One region of the Bradyrhizobium sp. STM 3566 genome, then DNA from elsewhere that is predicted to be linked to it. Evidence: predicted binding sites of a transcription regulator. Region 1 holds the regulator's gene; each other region holds the start of a gene.

The links. The regulator LexA, encoded in region 1, represses DNA repair genes until DNA is damaged. The targets are predictions, from matches to a motif close to TGTTCNNNNTGTGTTCNG.
Region 2: the regulator LexA is predicted to act here: its motif matches at 1,995-2,012, upstream of ruvC (crossover junction endodeoxyribonuclease RuvC).
Region 3: the regulator LexA is predicted to act here: its motif matches at 3,788-3,805, upstream of P6U27_RS17530 (single-stranded DNA-binding protein).

Annotation. Positions count from the first base shown of each region.
Region 1 covers NZ_CP120692.1:3,533,216-3,540,379, reverse strand. Annotated here, with positions in the region: gene P6U27_RS17005 (S41 family peptidase) at 1-322, opposite strand, end outside; gene P6U27_RS17000 (alpha-hydroxy acid oxidase) at 626-1,759, shown strand; gene P6U27_RS16995 (HAD family phosphatase) at 1,789-2,412, shown strand; gene P6U27_RS16990 (hypothetical protein) at 2,569-2,772, shown strand; gene glp (gephyrin-like molybdotransferase Glp) at 3,322-4,533, shown strand; gene lexA (transcriptional repressor LexA) at 4,709-5,410, shown strand; gene P6U27_RS16975 (hypothetical protein) at 5,963-6,397, shown strand; gene P6U27_RS16970 (ComEC/Rec2 family competence protein) at 6,520-7,164, opposite strand, start outside.
Region 2 covers NZ_CP120692.1:7,034,860-7,042,023, reverse strand. Annotated here, with positions in the region: gene P6U27_RS33450 (methyl-accepting chemotaxis protein) at 1-858, opposite strand, end outside; gene P6U27_RS33445 (YebC/PmpR family DNA-binding transcriptional regulator) at 1,078-1,824, shown strand; gene ruvC (crossover junction endodeoxyribonuclease RuvC) at 2,043-2,570, shown strand; gene ruvA (Holliday junction branch migration protein RuvA) at 2,567-3,184, shown strand; gene P6U27_RS33430 (hypothetical protein) at 3,181-3,645, shown strand; gene ruvB (Holliday junction branch migration DNA helicase RuvB) at 3,642-4,694, shown strand; gene P6U27_RS33420 (metallophosphoesterase) at 4,824-5,744, shown strand; gene ybgC (tol-pal system-associated acyl-CoA thioesterase) at 5,813-6,262, shown strand; gene P6U27_RS33410 (DUF1348 family protein) at 6,358-6,825, shown strand; gene P6U27_RS33405 (type 1 glutamine amidotransferase) at 6,947-7,164, opposite strand, start outside.
Region 3 covers NZ_CP120692.1:3,645,519-3,652,682, reverse strand. Annotated here, with positions in the region: gene gyrA (DNA gyrase subunit A) at 82-2,826, opposite strand; gene P6U27_RS17530 (single-stranded DNA-binding protein) at 3,138-3,632, opposite strand; gene P6U27_RS17525 (outer membrane protein) at 4,072-4,842, shown strand; gene P6U27_RS17520 (outer membrane protein) at 5,080-5,772, shown strand; gene P6U27_RS17515 (outer membrane protein) at 6,010-6,762, shown strand; gene uvrA (excinuclease ABC subunit UvrA) at 7,037-7,164, shown strand, end outside.

The DNA.
Region 1 (7,164 bases):
CGATGCCGAGGCCGCCGAACTCGCCGGAGGTGGTCTCCTGCATCTCGGTCCAGGCCTTGGCGTTCATGTAGCGTGAATGCGGATCGAGCGAGGTCACCATGCCGGTGATCGCACCCTCGATCAGCTTGGCATTGTCGGGCTTCTCGACATAGCTGGCCTTGACGCGCTCGAACACCGCGCCGAACAGATTGAGCTGGGAGTAGGCATCATCCGCGCTCGCCGCCGCCCGTGCCGCCCATACTCCGCTGTGCGGGCTGGCTACCAGAAGGGTCAGACACGCTCCAGTGAGCGCGCCCAGGGGGAACAGCAGGGTTTTCCGCATGGATGGGCTAGCCTTTTGCTTGGCGGTTCTCTTGGGGCTGGGGGGCGCCATGCAAATGGCGATCCAGCCCGCTTCTCACAATACCATTCCGGTTTCTTCAAGGCCGGATGCCGCGCTAGCGGCCGCGCCGAAGAAATCCCTTCGCCTTGGCCTAAACTTTTGGCAACGTTCCGAAACTGTTTCGCGCAAAGCGGAAACCGGTCGGCCGCCCGCGCCTCACAGCTATGCGATTTTAGGATGGTTTTGGAGGGCCGGACGCGATAGGCGATGGCGACAAGACTTCAAATTCTCGGGAGGACAACAATGAATGAAGCGCCCCGCATCCGGCCGGAACGGAACGTCGAACTCGGCGCCAGCAACGAGCCGTTCCAGAACCTGCACGAGTTCATCCGGAAGGCGCGCGCCAACCTCAACCAGAATGCCTGGGACTACATCGTCGGAGCGGCCGAGACCGAGACCACGATGCGGCGCAACCGCATGGCGCTTGACGAGATCGCCTTCCGGCCACGCGTGTTGCGCGACGTCCGCAAGGTCGATGGTTCCGTCGAGCAGCTCGGCCGCAGGATGCGCCTGCCGGTGGTGCTCGCCCCGGTCGGCGCGCTCGAGATCTTCGATCCGGATGGCGCGGCAAGCGTCGCGCGCGCCGCCGGCACCTTCGGCGCGGCGCACATGCTGAGCTCGGTGTCCGAGCCCGGCCTGGAGAAGACCGCCGAGGCTGCGCCCGACGCGCTGCGGCTCTATCAGCTCTATGTCCGCGGCGACGATGCCTTCGTCGCCGATGTCGTCAGCCGGGCCGAAAAGAACGCTTATGCCGCCTTCTGCCTGACCGTCGACACCGCGCATTACAGCCGTCGCGAACGTGACATCGCCAAGCGCTATGTGCGCGAGAGCCGCCTGCGCGCCACCGGAGGCGATTTCCAGAAGGGCTTGGAGTGGCGGACCGTCAAGATGATCAAGGACAAGTTCAAGATCCCTCTGATCCTGAAGGGCATCGCCACCGCCGAGGACGCGCAGATCGCGCTCGAGCACGGTGTCGAATGGATCTACGTCTCGAACCATGGCGGCCGCCAGCTCGACCACGGCCGTGGCGCCATGCATGTGCTGCCGGAGATCGTCGATGCCGTGAAGGGCCGCGCCAAGATCATGGTCGACGGCGGCTTTTGCCGCGGCACCGACATCGTCAAGGCAATCGCGGCGGGCGCGGACCTCGTCGGCATCGGCCGGCTGCAGTGCTGGGCGCTGGCGGCCGCCGGCGAAGGCGGCGTCGCGCGAATGCTGGAGCTGCTGGAGGACGAGGCGCTGCGCTGCCTTGGCCTCTTGGGCGCCACCTCATTCGCCGAGATCGATAAATCCTGCCTGCATCCGGCGACCGCCACCAACGCACCCGGCGTGTTCAGCGCGTTCCCGCTGTTCGACCATGAGCCCTATCGCTACTGAGTTGCCGATATTGAAGTGAAAAGGACGCAATGACATCACTCTCTCCCGGCAGCGCCGATGCGCTGCTGTTCGACCTCGGGCGCGTGGTGCTCGACATCGACTTCTCCAAGGCGATCGCCTGCTGGGCGGGACATGCGGGCTGCCGGCCCGAGGCCATCGTCGCGCGCTATGTGCGTGACGAGGCCTACCGGCTGCACGAGATGGGCAAGATCAGCGACGCGGACTATTTCGCCTCGCTGCGTGCCTCGCTCGGAATCGGCATCTCGGACGCGCAGTTCCTGGAAGGCTGGAACGCGATCTTCGCCGGTGAGATGCCAGATATCGCCGAGCTGCTGCCGCGCGCGGCGAAGCAGATGCCGCTCTACGCCTTCTCCAACACCAATCGGCCGCATGTGGACTATTTCTCGAAAGAATACGCCGGCCTGCTCGGCCATTTCCGCGAGCTGTATTTGTCGTCCAGCATCGGACTGCGCAAACCGGACGCGGAGGCTTTCGATCACGTCGTGGCGGCGATCGGGGTGCCGGCGGATCGCATTGTCTTTTTCGACGACCTCGCCGAGAACGTCGAGGGAGCGCGGGCGCGCGGCTTGAAGACCGTGCATGTCACCTCGCCGCGTGACGTCGGAAACGCATTGAAAGCGCTGGGTATCTGAGCCGCGGGAGGCCCGGTTCGTGCTCAGTTCCCGAAACTAAATTGCACGCGATGAGGAACCCAATCACTTTGTGCATTTTTATACAGAGTTCCGGGAACGGAATACCACCCATCGGACTCATGAGTCCGTTGGGACTTCTACATTGGACTGATCGACGTGCTGGGCAAGACCTATCTCACCAAGCAAGCCTCGCTCCTGCTCGAATTCGCCAGAACCACCTCGGATTCTGACCTCTCCGCCAAGCTGATCAGCAAGGCCGCCGACCTGAAATCCCAGGCCGATCCGCTGCCCGACAAGGATCAAGGTCCCAGGGCGCCCGACGTCGCGGACGTCAGTCCGGACGATCCGACGGAGCGTTGACCGATGCTGGCCGTGGCGCTCGTCCTTCTCGTGCTCGCCATGGCCGTCCTCGTGCCGGTCTGCCTCGCCTTCCGGATCATGCCGCGGCGGACTTGAGCCACCTTAGGCATCCGAGTGCTCGCGTTCCCGTGCGGGATGCTGAATCGTGAGAATGACGATTTCGCCAGCCTTTTCGTCCAGCCGGTTGAAGCGATTCAAGGATCGCAACGCGCCTTACGGGCTGTGCTCCCTAACATAATCGGCAATGCTAATCAGATCGTGGGTCGCGCGTTCCGTGAACCTGCGCCTCTTCGCTCGAAGCGGCGGAACGGGGCTTCGACGTCAGGATCAAAGCCAATATCGAACACGCAATCTCGTCCTGGCTATCCGCAGGAAGCCGCCGCACGGCTTGAAGTGCCTTTTCGAGCAGTTTTGTCATCGACAGCCAGTGCGGAAAGGAAGTGTGGCTTTTCGCCGGGTTGAGGAGGTCTTTTGCTTCAGCCCCTCCGCTCGGCTAGAACTTTGCCGACCGAGTCCTTCGATTTGTTCGATTTGTTGCGGGAGTTCGCCGTGGCCCTGATGCCGGTATCCGACGCGCTTGCCGCCGTGCTCGCAGGCACAGAGCCGCTGGCCGAGGAGACGGTCGCCCTCGACACCGCCTACCATCGCGTGCTCGCGCGGGACGTCGCGGCGCGGCGCACGCAGCCGCCGGAAGCGATGTCGGCGATGGACGGCTATGCCGTGCGCGCGGCAGACGCGGCAACGATCGATTCCAGACTGGCGGTGATCGGCGAAGCCGCAGCGGGCCGTCCGTTCGCGGGAACGGTCGGCGTCGGCGAAGCGGTGCGGATCTTTACCGGCGGCGTTATTCCCGACGGCGCCGATGCGGTCGTGATCCAGGAGGACACGGTCGCCGACGGCAAGCACATCATGATCAAGGAAGCCGCGATTCCCGGACGGCACATTCGTCCCGCCGGCGTCGACTTCCGCGAGGGCGACGTGCTGCTGCGCAAAGGAACCCGTCTCACCGAGCGCGATCTCGCGCTCGCCGCTGCGATGAATCATCCGCAGCTCGCCGTCTGCCGCCGTCCGAGGGTCGCGATCCTTGCCACCGGCGATGAGCTGGTGATGCCGGGCACCGCGCCCGGTCGCGGCCAGATCGTCTATTCCAATGGCTATGCCCTGCACGCGCTCGCCCGCAGCGAGGGCGCCGAGACCATCGATCTCGGCGTTGCCGCCGACACGCTGGAGGCCACTTCCGCCGGCATCCGCCGCGCTCGCGAGAGCGGCGCCGACATCCTGATCACGACCGGTGGCGCATCGGTCGGTGATCACGATCTGGTTCAGCAGGCGCTGAAGGGCGAAGGCATCTCGATGGCGTTCTGGAAGATCGCGATTCGGCCCGGCAAGCCGATGATGCACGGACGGCTCGGCGCCATGCGCGTGATCGGCCTGCCCGGCAATCCCGTGTCATCATACGTGTGCGCCTTCCTGTTCATGGTGCCGCTGATTCGCGCCCTGTCAGGCCGTTCGGTGATTCATCATCGCCGCGAATGCGCCGTGCTGGGCCGCGATCTCGGGGCCAATGACCAGCGCGAGGATTATCTGCGTGCGCGACTGGAACTGCGCGGCGACGGCACGCTCGTCGCCCTTCCCGTCCGCCATCAGGACTCCTCTCTGCTTGCGAATCTCGCTGCGGCACAGGTACTTCTCGTACGCGCGCCGTTCGCGCCGAAGGCCGAGGCCGGCACGCCTTGCGAGGTGCTGCGGCTCCCCGTCTGAGCTGCACGGCACACGCATTCCGCGAGATTTGCCCCGTTCACCGTAAATTAAGCAGTTGCGGAACACATATCGAACATATAGTGTCCGTTCATGATTTGTTTCGAGGATGTAGCGGCTTATCGCTGAATTCATCGTCTCGGAATCGAACGACATCAACCGGGGGACTTTGGTCGAGATGTTGACGCGCAAACAATACGAGCTTCTGCGGTTCATCAGCGAACGTCTGAAGGAAAGCGGCGTGCCGCCGTCTTTCGACGAGATGAAGGATGCGCTCGACCTGCGCTCGAAGTCAGGCATTCATCGCCTGATCACTGCGCTCGAGGAGCGCGGCTTCATCCGCCGCCTGCCCAACCGCGCCCGCGCCATCGAGGTGATCAAGCTGCCCGAACTCCAGGCCGCTGCCGGCAATCGCCGCGGCTTCACGCCGAGCGTCATCGAGGGCAATCTCGGCAAGGTGCGCGCGAGCTCCAGCCCGCCTGTTGACGAGGGCGAGCGTCCCGTCGCGGTGCCCGTGATGGGCCGCATCGCGGCCGGCACGCCGATCGAGGCGTTGCAGACCCGCAGCCACACCATCAGCGTACCGCCCGACATGCTCGGCGCGGGCGAGCACTACGCTCTCGAAGTGCGCGGCGATTCGATGGTCGAGGCCGGCATCCTCGATGGCGACATGGCGCTGATCCAGCGCAACGAGAGCGCCGATACCGGCGACATCGTGGTGGCGCTGATCGATGACGAGGAGGCCACGCTCAAGCGCTTCCGCCGCCGCGGCGCCTCGATCGCACTCGAGCCAGCCAATGCCGCCTACGAGGTCCGCATTCTTCCGCCGAACCGCGTGAAGATTCAGGGCAAGCTGATCGGGCTCTACCGGAAGTACTGAGCGGTCTGCGGTCGTTGGACACCTCTTGGAGCGGATCATTTTCCGCTCTGGCTGGATGGTCTTTCCGGTTCTGCTCAGACTATCCGGTCCTTTTTCCGGTGCGAGATCCTCGGCACGCCGCACGAAGCAACATCGCTTCGCGGCCACAGCTTCGAGGAGACGCCACCCGCCAGATGTTTCATGGACAATCATTGCAGCGCTGATCGCAGCATCAGCGTCGCAGGCCATTGCCACACAGTCGCACCGCCATGTGCGCAAGCAATCGAGCCAGTACGAATTCGCGACGCGCGGAATGTGATGCGCAGCTCTCCGCAATCGAGCCGGCAATAAGCGAGCCGGTCAGCACCCGCGGGGCGCTGACATTGGCGCCGTTCGAATGCACAGGCGTCGGCTTTGTTCCTATCGAATCCGGGAAAGATAATGTGATCGCGGCTCGCGAAGCCCAGCCGCAGATTTGCCCACAACCGAGCAGAACGTTGTATGCTTCACCCTGATAGAGGCCTGCGCCTCCAAGAGAGGTGCGGCTTGCTATCTTCGCATGAGGAGCACCCGATGTGTGACTATAGCCTGCATGCCGTCGCGACGCGCCCTGCCGAAGTCGGCGAGACGATCGTCACGACAACCTTCCGCGGCACCTCGACACGCGGCTTCGCCTCTGAAGCCGATCTCTCCGTCGCGGTCTGCCTGCTGCCGGGAACGGAGCTCGCTTTCGCCGACAACGTTCGTTACGACAACCGCTGGATCTGGACGCGCACCGTCAACTCCCGCGTCGGCAAGTTCGGCAAGATCGATCCGCACATTCCCGATCGCCATCATGACGCGATCGAATTTCCCGACGGCAAGTACGTGCTGGTGACGCAGCTCGTCGAAGGCCAGCGCGCGACCGTGCTGCAACTGCCGGTGACCCAGCCGGTTGGCGAGCGCGAGCACAAGCCGCAGATCGTCGCCGAGACGAGGTCCACGATCACACGCCTGCCGATCGGCTGATCGTCGGCGCGCCCCCGGCCGATTTGTCGAGGGCCAGAACTTGAAATGCCATCGCCGGCTGAGGCCGGCGAGATGGTATGGTTTGCGTCCTGCAGAATCCCGCGCCTCCTCCGCATCGATCCTCAATCGTCAGCCTGCAAGTCGGCCTCCGATGGCGTTGCGTCCCGATTGCGGGGCACGGCCGTCTTCGGCGCAAGGCTGCCGTCGAAATCCCCCTCGCCGGCGCCGGCCGGCAGCCAAGGGCGGCTTGCGCCTCTCGCCCTCACCACCTGCACCGAGAAACCCTCTCCGTTTTGCGTCAGAGCCAGCGCGCCCTGACTGGCAAGGCGCGACCGATCGACCACCATCGCTGCGCAATCGGGCGGCGCGGGCCGCGCCGTCACCACCAACGCAGCGCGGCTGCAATCATCAGCCAGCGCGTCGATGCGCAGAGAAAGCGCGACCAGCCGCCCGTCCGCAAGCGGCGCCACGCAGCCGGACTCGTCACATGACACACCGCTCGCCAACGAGGCGTTGGCGGCATCGCGCGGATCGGCATCGGCGGCTAACCATTCCCTCAGCAGAAAGCCATCCTTGCTCGCGCGGATCACATGCAAACGCCCGTCGCCGCCCCGGACCGCGACGCTCGCGCCATCCCCGGCAATCAGGATATCGGGCTGCCGCACCGACAGTCCCCAGAGGATCGCTACCAGCAGCACCAGGGCGCCGGACAAGCGCAAGGGCGTGCGCAACAGGCCCATCACGATGATCCCGAGGCTGGCCGCGAT
Region 2 (7,164 bases), 3.5 Mb from region 1:
CCCATGGGTCTCGGCCGCCTTGGTCGCGGCATCGATCTCGGCCGCGCTCTCGCCGACCGAGATGATGAACTCCGAGGCGCTGGCGGCGTTGCCGGAGACTTCGCTCGTGGTGGCAGTCTGTTCGGCGACCGCGCCGTTGACGGTGTCGAACACCGGGCGGATCGCCTCGATCGCCTGCGAAATGCGATGCACGGCATCCGCAGAGCCGGCGGCGTCGCGCTGCAGCGCGTCGATCTTCCGGGTGATCTCTTCCGTGGCGCCTTGCGTCTGCACTGCGAGCGCCTTGACCTCGGTGGCGACGACCGCAAAACCCCTGCCGGCGTCGCCGGCGCGCGCGGCCTCGATCGTCGAGTTGAGCGCGAGCAGCGTGGTCTGCCGCGCGATCTGCGCGATCAGATTGACGACATTGCCGATGGCGGCGGAGGATTCGCGCAAGCGATCGACGTTGGCGCGCGCTTCCTGCGCCGCGGCGCTGGCCTCGTCGGCGAGCATGCCGGCTTCGCGGACCTGCGCGCCGATGCCGTGCGCGGACTGGGTGAACTTGTCGGCGGCATGGGCGAAGGTGGAGGCGGTCGACTGCGCCGCATTGGTGCGGCCGGTCAGGGCGTCGGTGCGGTTGCGAATGGCGGCGAGCGTCGCGGCGGTCGCCTCGGCGCCGCCGGCCACGGAATTGGCGGCGCGCTCGAGCTGGCGAATCATGGCGCCGAGCTCGAGTTCCAGCAGTTCCAGGATTTCCCTGGCGGAATCGCCCTCGCTGGCCGGGGCGGGCTCGGAATGGGCCACCGGCCGCGCGGCCTGCGGAGCTGCCACGGGCGCAGCGATGTCAGGCAGACGCCTCCGAAATAGTCCGAACGCCATCACGTCTCTCTTGTCGGGGAACGGGCGGAGGCTATTTTTGCAGGCCGGAATGAAATCAGGGTTAACGATGCCCGATGTTTAGGCACGAACCATTACGGCGGCTACCTCTACAGTGCTACCTTGAGACAACCAGAGCCCTTTGATTCCGGTGGGTTGGCAGCCTATAAGGCCGCGCTTCCAACGCTCACCCTTGGCTGACGATTCCTGAAGAGACCACGCATGGCCGGACATTCCCAATTCAAGAACATCATGCACCGCAAGGGGCGGCAGGATGCCCAGAAGTCGAAGATCTTCGGCAAGCTGGCGCGGGAAATCACCGTCGCCGCCAAATTGGGTACGCCCGACCCCGCCATGAACCCGCGCCTGCGTGCCGCCGTGATCGCGGCGCGCCAGGAGAACATGCCGAAGGACAATATCGAGCGTGCCATCAAGAAGGCGATCGGCAGCGAGGGCGAGAACTATGACGAGATCCGCTACGAGGGTTACGGCCCCGGCGGCGTCGCCGTCATCGTCGAGGCGCTCACAGACAACCGCAACCGCGCCGCCTCCGACATCCGCTCCTTCTTCACCAAGTCCGGCGGCAATCTCGGCGAGACCGGCTCGGTGTCCTTCATGTTCGACCGCACCGGCATCATCGAATACGACCGCAGCGTCGCCTCCGACGACGCGGTGCTGGACGCCGCGATCGAGGCCGGCGCAGATGACGTGGTTTCCGGCGAGGGCGGCCACGAGATCTACGCCTCGACTGAAAGCTATCGCGACGTCGCCAAGGCGCTGGAAGCCAAGTTCGGCGAGCCGCGCAAGGCCGCGCTGATCTGGAAGCCGCAGAACACTGTTACGGTCGACGACGAAACCGGCGAGAAGCTGCTCAAGCTGATGGACCTGCTCAACGAGCACGACGACGTCCAGAACGTCTACGCCAATTTCGAGGTGTCGGACGCGCTGATGGCGAAGATGGGTGGCTGATAGCCAGCTCCGAATTCCACTGTCGTCGCCTGGCTTGACCGGGCGACCCAGTATTCCGGAGACGCCTGCGAGATCCGGACCAGCCGCGGCGTACTGGATACCCCGCTTTCGCGGGGTATGACGGCATGCCCTGTGGTGGGCAGCTCCTGCCCCACTTCCCCTGTTACTTCCGTTCTGTTTCTGTTTCCCTCAGTCCGGCCAGCCGCTATCACTGGCCCATGACCGAGCTCCCGATTCGTGGCCCCGTTCGCATCATCGGCATCGACCCCGGCCTGCGCCGCACCGGCTGGGGCGTGATCGAGGCCGAGGGCAATCGCCTGATCTACGTCGCCTGCGGCTCGGTGGAACCGCCGGACAATCTGCCGCTGTCGGGTCGGCTGCTCGCGATCCATGAAGGCCTGGCGGCCGTTCTATCCGATCACCAGCCGATGGAAGCCGCGGTCGAGCAGACCTTCGTGAACAAGGACGGCGTCGCGACGCTGAAGCTCGGCCAGGCCCGCGGCGTCGCCATGCTGGCGCCCGCAATGTTCGGCATCAGTGTCGCCGAATACGCGCCCAACCAGGTCAAGAAGACGGTGGTCGGCGCCGGCCACGCCGAGAAGGCCCAGATCGCGATGATGTTGAAGATTTTGCTGCCGAAAGCCGAGCCGCCGTCCGCGGACGCTGCCGACGCGCTCGCCATCGCCATCACCCACGCCCATCACCGCCAGAGCGCGGCGCTTAGGCTGAAGGTGGTGGGGATATGATCGGCAAGCTCAAGGGCCTGATCGATTCCTACGGCGAGGACTTCGTCATCCTCGACGTCGGCGGCGTCGGCTATCAGGTGCACTGCTCGTCGCGGACGCTGCAGCATCTGCCGTCGTCGGGTGAGGCCGCCGTGCTGTCGATCGAGACCTATGTCCGCGAGGACCAGATCAAGTTGTTCGGCTTCCGCACCGACCAGGAGCGCGAATGGTTTCGCCTGCTCCAGACCGTTCAGGGCGTCGGTGCCAAGGTCGCGCTCGCGGTGCTCGGCACGCTGTCGCCTGCCGATCTCGCCAACGCCATCGCACTGCGCGACAAGGCTGCGGTGGCGCGCACGCCCGGCGTCGGCCCCAAGGTCGCCGAGCGCATCGTCACCGAATTGAAGGACAAGGCGCCGGCCTTCGCCAATGTCGATCCGCACGTCGTGCATCTTGCCGGCGCCGTCGACGATCAGCGCGCGCCGCGCCCGGTGGCGGATGCGATCTCCGCGCTGGTCAATCTCGGCTACGGGCAGCCGCAAGCCGCCGCCGCGATTGCATCGGCCTCGCGCAGCGCAGGTGAGGGCGCCGAGACGGCGCAGCTCATTCGATTGGGTTTGAAGGAACTGGCCAAGTGAACAACGGCCGGCGCCTCTCCGAGTGGGGTCAAGGTGCGGCACGCCAGCATTTGCGGCGCCTCGGCCGTATGTTCGTCGTCGTCTTCTGCGGAACACTTTTTGCCGGGTATCTTGCAATGCTGGCGTTTTCGGCATCAGGTTGTTTTCTTAGTCGTGTCATTCGATGCTTTTCGGTCTCGCGCGACCTGATCGGATTCAGCTGGTTTGCGGTGAAAGGCTTGTTCTTGCCCGCGGCCGTTGTGGCCTTGATGGTTGCAATCTTCCTGCAAATCCGAGGCTCCGTTGTCTGGTGGAACGTTCTCGTTGCAAGCTTGCTTTCGGCGCTGGTGATTGGCTCTGTTGGAAGAACACTGAGTGAACCGGCTGAGGCATTTGTCTTGCTTGTGGTAAGTTTGATCTTCTTTGCAGGTGCTCAAGCTGCCCTTCTTATCGACAAGCGACTGTGCAGGACTTCCGCATGACCACTCCCCCCCGCATGGTCACGCCCGAGCGCCGCAGCGACGATGTCGGCGACACCGCGCTGCGGCCGCAATCGCTGTCCGATTTCGTCGGCCAGCAGCAGGCGCGCAAGAACCTGTCGATCTTCATCGAGGCGGCGCGCAAGCGCGGCGAGGCGCTCGATCATGTGCTGTTCGTAGGTCCCCCCGGTCTCGGCAAGACCACGCTGGCGCAGATCGTGGCCAAGGAGCTCGGCGTCGGTTTCCGCGCGACGTCCGGCCCGGTGATCGCCAAGGCCGGCGACCTCGCCGCGCTCCTCACCAATCTCGAAGAGCGTGACGTGCTCTTCATCGACGAGATCCATCGCCTCAGCCCCGCGGTGGAAGAGGTGCTCTATCCCGCGATGGAGGACTTTCAGCTCGACCTCATCATCGGCGAGGGCCCGGCGGCGCGCTCGGTGAAGATCGAGCTGTCGAAGTTCACGCTGGTCGGTGCCACCACGCGCGCAGGCCTTCTCACCAATCCCTTGCGCGACCGCTTCGGCATTCCGATCCGGCTCAATTTCTACACCATTGAAGAACTCGAGAGCATCGTCAGCCGCGGCGCGCGTGTGCTCAATGTCGGCATGAGCGCGGACGGCGCCAACGAGATCGCGCGCCGCGCCCGCGGCACGCCGCGCATCGCCGGCCGCCTGCTGCGTCGCGTGCGCGATTTCGCCTCCGCGGCCGATGCCGATAAGATCGATCGCAAGATCGCCGATCACGCGCTCAGCGCGCTCGAGGTCGATGCCGCAGGGCTCGACGCCATGGATCGGCGCTATCTCTCGACCATCGCTCTCAACTATGGCGGCGGCCCCGTCGGCGTCGAGACCATGGCCGCGGCCTTGTCGGAGCCGCGCGATGCCATCGAGGACATCATCGAGCCCTATCTGATCCAGTGCGGCTATCTGCAGCGCACGCCGCGCGGCCGGCTGCTGACCTCGCACGCCTTCCGCCATCTCGGCATCGCCGAACCCTCGCGCGATGCGGCGGCGCAGTTCGGCCTGTTCGGCACGGATGACGGCGACGAGTGACCTGCTGAAGCGTCCGCCGTTCCGGCTTTGATGAACTTCCGGTAATCTCGTGCAGACGATCTGCACGAACGCACCCCAATTCCGCTCCAATCAGATATCGTCAAGACGCCGCATCACCATCGAGCTTCCATGATCACGCGCCGTCATCTCATCCGTTCCATCGGCGGCCTGTCCGCCCTCGGCGTCTCGACCGCGGCCTATGGCGTCGGTGTCGAGCCGATGCTGCGGCTCCGCGTCACCCGCTATCATCCGACGCCGCGGCAGTGGCCGGCGGATCTTCCGCTGAAGATCGCCGTCGTCGCCGACATCCATGCCTGCGATCCCTGGATGCCGCTGGACCGGATCGCGGCTATCGTCGATCGCACCAACGCGCTGAAGCCCGACCTCATCGTGCTGCTCGGCGACTACGTGGCCGGCCTGCATCAGGTCACGCGCATCATCCCGTCGAGCGAATGGGCGAGGGTGCTGGCGGGCCTCAAGGCGCCGCTCGGCGTCCATGCCGTCATGGGCAACCACGATTATTGGGACGACGGGACGGTGCAGCGGGCCGGGCAGGGGGCGACCGTCGCGCATCGTGCACTGGAGGCGGCCGGCATCCCCGTCTACGAGAACGATGTCGTGCGCCTCACCAAGGACGGCCGCTCGTTCTGGCTCGCCGGCCTCGGCGATCAACTCGCCTTCCTGCCGGCGCGACGTTTCCGGAGCATGGTGCGCTTCGGTGCCGACGATCTCAATGCGACGCTCGCCAAGGTCACGGACGATGCGCCCATCATCCTGCTCGCGCATGAGCCCAACATCGCGCCGCGCGTGCCCGCGCGCGTTGCGCTGCAACTGTCCGGCCACACCCATGGCGGTCAGGTTCGCCTGCTCGGCTGGTCGCCGGCCGTTCCAAAGCAGCAGGGCATCCGGCTTGCCTATGGTCATCTCAGGCTGAAATGCGACGTCATCATCTCCGGCGGCCTCGGTTGCAGCATCATGCCCGTTCGTGTCGGCGTGCCGCCGGAGATCGTCGAGGTGACGCTGGGGCGGACTGTGCCGGTCGTGTCCTGACACGCTTGCGCGGACCTCGGTTTTTGCGCAAAACGGGGCCGACAGCGACAAGCGAAGAGGCTCGCGACGTGACTGCCCATCTCGACGGCGAGATCCGCGACGGCCGCCACCACATGCAAGTCCGTGTCTACTACGAGGACACGGATTTTTCCGGCATCGTCTATCACGCCAATTATCTGCGCTACATGGAGCGCGGACGCACCAATCACCTCAGGCTGATGGGCGCCGAGCAGCAGGCGCTGTTCGAGCAGACCGAGACGGAAGGCGCCGGTTTCGCCTTCGTGGTGCGCTCGATGCATCTGGACTTTTTGAAGCCCGCGCGGATGGACGACGTGCTCGATGTCGTGACCTGGCCGATCGCGGTGAAGGGCGCCTCCATCATGCTGGCGCAGGAGGTGCGACGCGGCAACGACGTGTTGGTGAAAGCCGAGGTCCGCGTCGCCTTCATCAGCGGTGGCCGCGCCCAGCCGATCCCGAAGTCGATCCGGACGCTGATGAAAGCCGATTTGATTTCCTGATCGCCCGATAATTGATCGCCTGATTTGTGATGGCCTATCGACTCCGCCAAATGCGGCGATAAATTCTCGGCCCCCGATCAACCGATGAGGCCATTATGTCGCGCCCGCCGCTTCCACCCTTCACCCGCGAGACTGCCGCGCAAAAGGCCCGCATGGCCGAGGACGCCTGGAATTCACGCGATCCCATGCGCGTGTCGCTCGCCTATACCGAGGACAGCCGCTGGCGCAATCGTTCGGAAGTTTTTCAGGGCCGCGAAGCCATCGTCGCCTTTCTCACCCGCAAATGGGAGAAGGAGCAGGACTACCGTCTGATCAAGGATCTCTGGGCCTTCGACGGCAACCGCATCGCGGTGCGCTTCCAGTACGAATGGCACGATGCAAGCGGCCAGTGGTATCGCTCCTACGGCAACGAGCAGTGGGAGTTCGACGAGCACGGCCTGATGAAGCGGCGCGAGGCTTCGAACAACGACATCGTGATTGCAGAGAAGGATCGCCGGTTTCACTGGGCGGCGCCGGGACCGCGGCCGGCCGATGTGCCGGGGCTGGGGACGGATCCGTTCTGAGCCGCGCAGGCAACTCTCAATCCTCACGGTGAGGAGCCGCGAAGCGGCGTCTCGAACCATGCAGGCCCCGCTGGTGCAGCAGGGGCCTCCATCCTTCGAGACACGCGCGAGAGCGCGCTCCTCAGGCTGAGGAGATCGGTTTGCGTGCCAGAAACCTCGTAATCGCCCCACCGAGCTTCGCGCTGTCCATCGGCTCCGCCAGCGACGCCCGCGCCGTCGCGACGACATCATCCGGCGCTTTCCCTTCGCGCAGTTCGCAGCAAACTTCCGCGAACGCTACATCGAATTCCGGATGCGGCTGCACTGTCAGCGTCGTGCCGTTGGCATAGAGCAGGCCAG
Region 3 (7,164 bases), 110 kb from region 1:
CAGGATAAATCGTCGTCATCGCGCTTTGGGCTGTAACATGATCTTTTCGGAAAACCGCTGCGCACTTTTCCGGATCATGCCCTAGGCCCCGCTACCGTTGCCGCTCTCTCCGTTGCCGTTCTCGGCCTCTTCGGTGATGTGCTCGACCGAGACGACGTGCTCGTCCTCGGCGGTGTCGAACACGATCACGCCCTGCGTCGAGCGGCCCGCGATGCGGATGCCTTCGACCGGGCAGCGGATCAGCTGGCCCTTGTCTGTGACCAGCATGATCTGATCGGCCTCCTCCACCGGGAAGGACGCCACGAGGTTGCCGTTGCGGTTGTTGACGCTCATGGCGACGATGCCTTTGCCGCCGCGGCCCGTGGTGCGGTACTCGTAGGACGAGGTCCGCTTGCCGTAGCCGTTGACGGATACCGTCAGCACGACCTGCTCCTGCGCCGACATCTCGACATAGCGCTCCTGCGGCAGCTGGAAGCTGCCGGAGGCCTCCTCGGCCTCGGCGTCCGCTGCCGGCTCCTCGGCCGCGCTTTCGCCAGCCACCGCGCGGCGCATCTTCAGGTAAGCCGAACGCTCGTCCGAGGTGGTCTCGACGTGGCGCAGGATCGCCAGCGAAATCACCTTGTCGCCTTCGCCGAGCGCGATGCCGCGCACGCCCATCGAGGTGCGCCCGGTGAACACGCGCACGTCGGTGACCGGGAAGCGGATGCACTGGCCGCCGGCAGCCGTCAGCAGCACGTCGTCGCGTTCGGTGCAGATCTGCACGTCGACGATCGCCTCCCCCTCCTCCAGCTTCATCGCGATGATGCCGGAGCGGCGGACGTCGACGAAGTCGGACAGCTTGTTGCGACGGACGTTGCCGCCCGTGGTGGCGAACATCACGTCGAGCTGCCCCCAGGTCGATTCATCCTCCGGCAGCGGCATGATGGTGGTGATGCGCTCGCCCTGCTCCAGGGGGAGGATGTTGATCAGCGCCTTGCCGCGTGCGTTCGGCGCAGCCATCGGCAGCCGCCAGACCTTCTCCTTGTAGACCTGGCCGCGTGAGGAGAAGAACAGCACCGGCGTGTGCGTGGAGGCCACGAACAGCCGGCTGACGAAATCCTCGTCGCGGGTCTGCATGCCGGCGCGGCCCTTGCCGCCGCGGCGCTGGGCGCGATAGGCCGACAGCGGCACGCGCTTGACGTAGCCGGCGTGGGAGACGGTGACGACCATGTCCTCGCGCTGGATCAGGTCCTCGTCCTCGACCTCGCCCTCCTGCTCCATGATGACGGTGCGGCGCGGCGTGGCGAACTCCGCCTTCACCTCGGCGAGCTCGGTCTTGATGATGTCGAGAATGCGGGCGCGGGAACGCAGAATGTCGAGATAGTCGCTGATCTCGCCGGCGAGCTTGGAAAGCTCCTCGCCGATCTCGTCTCGGCCGAGCGCGGTGAGGCGCGCGAGGCGCAGCTCCAGAATCGCCCTCGCCTGCTCCAGCGACAGGCGAATGGTGCCGTCGGCATTGATGCGGTGGCGCGGATCGTCGATCAACGTGATGATGTCCTCGACGTCGCGGGCGGGCCAGTCGCGCGTCATCAGGGTCTCGCGCGCCGCAGCCGGCGTCGGCGAGTGCCGGATCACCTTGATGATCTCGTCAATATTGGCGACCGCGATGGCAAGGCCGACCTGCTCATGCGCGCGCTCGCGCGCCTTGCGCAGCTTGTACTTGGTCCGTCGCGTGACGACCTGCTCGCGGAAGCCGACGAAGATCGTCAGCATGTCCTTCAGGTTCATGGTCTGCGGACGGCCGGAATCGAGCGCGACGGCGTTGACGCCGAAGCTCGTCTGCAGCGGCGTGAACTTGTAGAGCTGGTTCAGCACCACGTCGGGCACGGCATCGCGCTTGAGCTCGACGACGACGCGATAGCCGTCGCGGTCGGACTCGTCGCGCAGGTCGGAGATGCCCTCGATCTTCTTTTCCTTGTAGAGCTCGGCGATGCGCTCGACCATCGTCGCCTTGTTCACCTGATACGGGATCTCGGTGATGACGATCGCCTCGCGTTCTTTCCGGATCGTCTCGAAGGTGACCTTGCCGCGCATCACGATCGAGCCGCGGCCGAGATGGTAGGCGCTGCGGATGCCCTGGCGTCCGAGGATGATGCCGCCGGTCGGGAAATCCGGCCCCGGAATGATGTTGTTGAGCTCGTCGATGGTCAGCGACGGATTGTCGATCAGCGCCACACAGGCGTCGATCACCTCGCCGAGATTATGCGGCGGGATGTTGGTGGCCATGCCGACCGCGATGCCGCCGGCGCCGTTGACCAGCAGGTTCGGGAACCGCGCGGGCAGAACCACCGGCTCCTTTTCAGAGCCGTCATAGTTGTCCTGGAAGTCGACCGTGTCGTCGTCGATGTCCTCGAGCAGCTTCAGCGCGATCTTGGTCAGGCGCGACTCGGTGTAGCGCATCGCCGCCGGCGGATCGCCGTCGACCGACCCGAAATTGCCCTGTCCGTCGATCAGGGGCGCGCGCATCGAAAAGTCCTGCGCCATGCGCACCAAGGCGTCGTAGATCGCCTGGTCGCCGTGCGGGTGGTATTTACCCATGACTTCGCCGACGGCACCGGCAGACTTCTTGTGCTTCTTGTCCGGGGTGTCGCCGCGATTGTTCATCGCGAACAGGATGCGGCGGTGCACCGGCTTCAACCCGTCGCGCGCATCGGGCAGCGCGCGCGCCACGATCACGCTCATGGCGTAATCGAGGTACGACTTCTTCATCTCCTCGTAGATGGAAACGGGGCGAATGTCCGAGGGTTGCGCCGGCTGGTCGCCGGGCTTGTTGTCGTCGTCAGCCAAGGGGAAATCCGGTGAGGTTTTATCTGGGAATCATATAGCGCATCCAGGGTCGGATAACCACCCTTGCAGCCCCCTCGAAAGCGCTTTTTCCGCTTATTTTTCCAATAACTTAAGGCTCCGGACCAGCCCCTGAACCGCTCCCGGAATCGGCCCTTCAGAACCACCCGTCGCGCCTGGCTGATCACGCGAGAAGCCGCCCCGTCGGCCAACTTCGCATGGGCGCAACGCGGACCTCATCCCAAACATGAAGCGGGCCCGGAAAATCCGAGCCCGCCCTATCAATTAGTAAGAATTGCTGACACGACGCACGCTCAGAACGGGATATCGTCGTCCATGTCGCTGTTGCGGCCACCGCCGGCGGCAACCGGACGGCGCGGTGCGCTGCTGATGGGACCGGAGGAGCCGAAATCGCCGCCCGGCTCGTCGCCGAAGCTGCCGGCTCCTCCGCCGCCACCGCGGCCGTCGAGCATGGTCAGCGTCGAGTTGAAGCCTTGGAGCACGACCTCGGTCGAGTACTTCTCGACGCCGCTCTGGTCCGTCCATTTGCGGGTCTGCAGCGCGCCCTCGATGTAAACCTTCGCGCCCTTCTTCAGGTACTGCTCGGCGACCTTGCAGAGCCCTTCATTGAAGATCACGACGCGATGCCATTCGGTCTTTTCCTTGCGCTCGCCGGTGTTCTTGTCGCGCCAGGTCTCCGAGGTGGCGATGCTCAAATTCGCGATCGGCCGCCCGTCCTGGGTGCGGCGGATTTCAGGATCCTTGCCGAGATTTCCAACCAGAATGACCTTGTTGACGCTTCCCGCCATCGCCGCTCTCCACTCCGAATGCCACTGAATTTCAAAAGGGCGAATCCGCTGCCCGCGTTGCTCTGCGCCCCGTCGAGGCGACCCTATACGCTTGCGGGCACCGGTCAGCCCGGCACCCCCAGGGTTATCCCCACATATAGCATCACCATCGGCTTTGTTCCAGATTTGTTCTTTGCGGCGACGCACCAGAACATTCGGTCGCGTGCCGATAAAAAGACAATTCCTCCGATGGAACCTTTCCGGGTTCCCGTGAACGGCAAAAACCACTTAACATTCATCAAGTTGCAGCCACTTCAGTCGGTCGCCGAGTGTGGCATTTCGGAGACGGACTCTGCTCTTTCCTTAGGCTACGGTTGCCTCGGAATTAGTTCATATGGGCGTCGCGCCTGATCAGCCGCTTTGGGGATTTCGAGAAGCGGACGAAAGTGGGGAGACTGCAATGAATAAGATTCTGTTTAGTGCAATCGGTGCAATGGCGTTGGTCCTGTCGGCTCCTGCAAGCGCGGCGGATCTCGCAGCGCGTCCTTACACCAAGGCTCCGGCGCCGGCGGTCGCTGCCATCTACGACTGGAGCGGCTTCTACATCGGCATCAACGGCGGCGGCGGCACGAGCCACAAGTGCTGGGACTTCGTGACGCCCGTGACGGGCGTTCTGGTCGGTGAAGGCTGCCACAACGCCACGGGCGGCACGGTGGGTGGCCAGGTCGGCTATCGCTGGCAGTCGGCGAACTGGGTGTTCGGCGTCGAGGGCCAAGGCAACTGGGCCGACTTCTCCGGCGACAACATCAGCCCGCTGACTGGCCTGCGCGATCGTTCCAAGATCAACGCTTTCGGTTTGCTCACCGGCCAGGTCGGCTACGCCTGGAATAACGTGCTGCTCTACGTGAAGGGCGGCGGCGCCGTCGTCGGGGATCGCTATCGCACCTACGATCTGGCGACAGGCCTCGAATTCGATCGCGCCAACGAGACCCGTTGGGGGGGCACGGTCGGTGCAGGCATCGAGTTCGGATTCGCGCCGAACTGGTCAGTCGGCTTGGAGTACGACCACATCTTCCTCGGCAACCGCACGATCAACTTCACCGGATCCGGCAATTTCGCCATTGCCCCGCTCGGTGTCGTCACACGGTCCGAGCGCATCAGCCAGGACGTCGATATCGGCCTCATCCGCGTGAACTATCGCTGGGGTGGCCCGGCGATCGCGAGGTACTGATATCTCGCTGAAATTATTCGGAGATCAAAGGCCGGCCTTGCGCCGGCCTTTCTTGTTTCGGCTCGATCGCTTGGAAGTAATAAGTCAGTAACCATCACCTTTTGCGGCTATGTGGCTTTTCGGAGACACAACGTGCGCCTTTGGTGGTGTAGAGATGGCATCAGTTGGGCCGTTGAGTCCGCTGCCCTTCCGTCGCGGAAGGCAACAACAGAAACTGGGACTGGGATTAAGTTGAAAATGAAAAAGGTTTTGCTGGCTTCGGCCTGTTTGCTCGCTCTCGCCGCTCCGGCCTCGGCCGCTGACCTCGCGGCGCGCCCCTACACCAAGGCTCCGGTCGCTCCGGTCGCTGCTGTCTACAACTGGACCGGCTTCTACCTCGGTATCGTCGGCGGCGGCGCGTGGGAAAACGCTTCGGGCGACCCGAAGATGAAGGGTGGCTTCGTCGGTGGCACCGCCGGTTACAACTGGCAGACCGGCAACGTGGTGTTCGGCGTTGAGGCCGATGGCGCCTGGGCCGACGTCAGCGCGACGGCTGCAGGTGTGGTTTTCGTCCCCGGCGTCGGTGGCGTCCCCGCCTCGCTGACCTCGAAGACCGACGCGATGGGCACCGTGCGCGGCCGCATCGGCTGGGCTGTCAACAACGTGCTGTTCTACGGCACCGGTGGTTACGCCTGGATCGACAACAAGCTCACCGCCAGCCTGGGAGCCCTCTCGGTCTCCGACAGCAAGTTCCACTCCGGCTGGACCGTTGGTGCGGGCGTCGAGGCGTTCTTCGCTCCGCAGTGGTCGGTCAAGGGCGAGTACCTCTATCGCAGCCTGGGCGGCGAGACCTACTTCTCGGGCGCCATTCCTACCGGCACGCTCAACTTCCACACCGTGCAGGTCGGCGTGAACTATCACTTCGGCGGCCCGATCGTCGCGAAGTACTGAGCTGCGTCTCTGACGCTACCCGCGTTACGAAAGGCCGGCCTCGCGCCGGCCTTTTTGTTGTTTTCAGGCGCGTAGCAATACGCCAGCCCGCCCCCAGCGTTTTCGCCGAGATGTGGCTCCAGGGAGACACAACCTTTGGCTTCGGTGGTGTAAAATCACCACGTTACTTGAGTCATAGGGTCCGCTGCTCTTCCGCTCTCCGGAAGGCCGGAATGGAAACGGAACTGGGGAATGGATATGAAGAAGCTTTTGCTGGCTTCGGCCAGTTTGTTCGCACTCAGCGCGTTGGCACCGGCCTCGGCAGCCGATTTGGCGGCCCGCCCCTACACCAAAGCTCCGGTCGCGCCAGTCGCGATGTACAATTGGAGCGGCTTCTACCTCGGCATCAACGGCGGTGGTGCCTCGAGCCGCAATTGCTGGGATCTCAATGCTGTGCTCGGCGCGCCAATCCCGGTCGTGTCCGAAGGTTGTCACAACGCGACCGGTGGACTCGTCGGTGGTCAGGTCGGCTATCGCTGGCAGGCGGCCAACTGGGTGTTCGGGCTCGAAGCTCAAGGAGACTGGGCCAATCTGAAGGGGTCGAATGCGAGCCCGCTTGCCGCATTCGCGCCGGTCGTCAATCAGACCAAAATCGATGCGATCGGCCTGTTCACCGGCCAGGTCGGCTATGCCTGGAACAACGTGCTCTGGTACGTGAAGGGCGGCGCCGCGGTCACGCACGCCAAATATAACGGCCTTCTGGGCGGCGTGGTCGTCGACAGCGCAAGCGAGACCCGCTGGGGTGGCGCGGTCGGCACCGGCCTCGAATTCGGTTTCGCACCGAACTGGTCCGTTGCCATCGAATACGACCACCTGTTCATGGGCGGCCGCAACCTCAATTTCACTGTGCTTGGCATCAACGACCGGACCGACCGTATCAAGCAGGACGTCGACATGGGCACCGTTCGCCTGAACTACACTTTCGGCGGCCCTGTCGTCGCGAAGTACTGATCGCTGACCGACGTCACATCGCCACGAAAGGCCGGCCTCGCGCTGGCCTTTTTGTTGCGGCGGGCTGTTCAGGTGCAGTTCCGCGCCCGCTTGCTGCCACTTGCCGCCAGCGCGCCAACAATCCGTTGACGATTCGCAAGTCCCACTGGAAATCCTCCGCCGTTCTTCCTACGTTCGCTGCCATACCCATCGGCGCCGATCCCGGTTCCGGGCGAAGCGCGCCTTTTGCATTGGCGCGATCGCGCGTCTTTGGATTCCTTGAGGGACCAGCGGGATGGACGAAGTGATCAGGGCGAAGCGCCAACAACAGAACGCGGGCTCCAGCCTGCGCGCAATTACGATCCGCGGCGCGCGCGAGCACAACCTCAAGAACATCGACGTCGAGATTCCCCGCGACAAGCT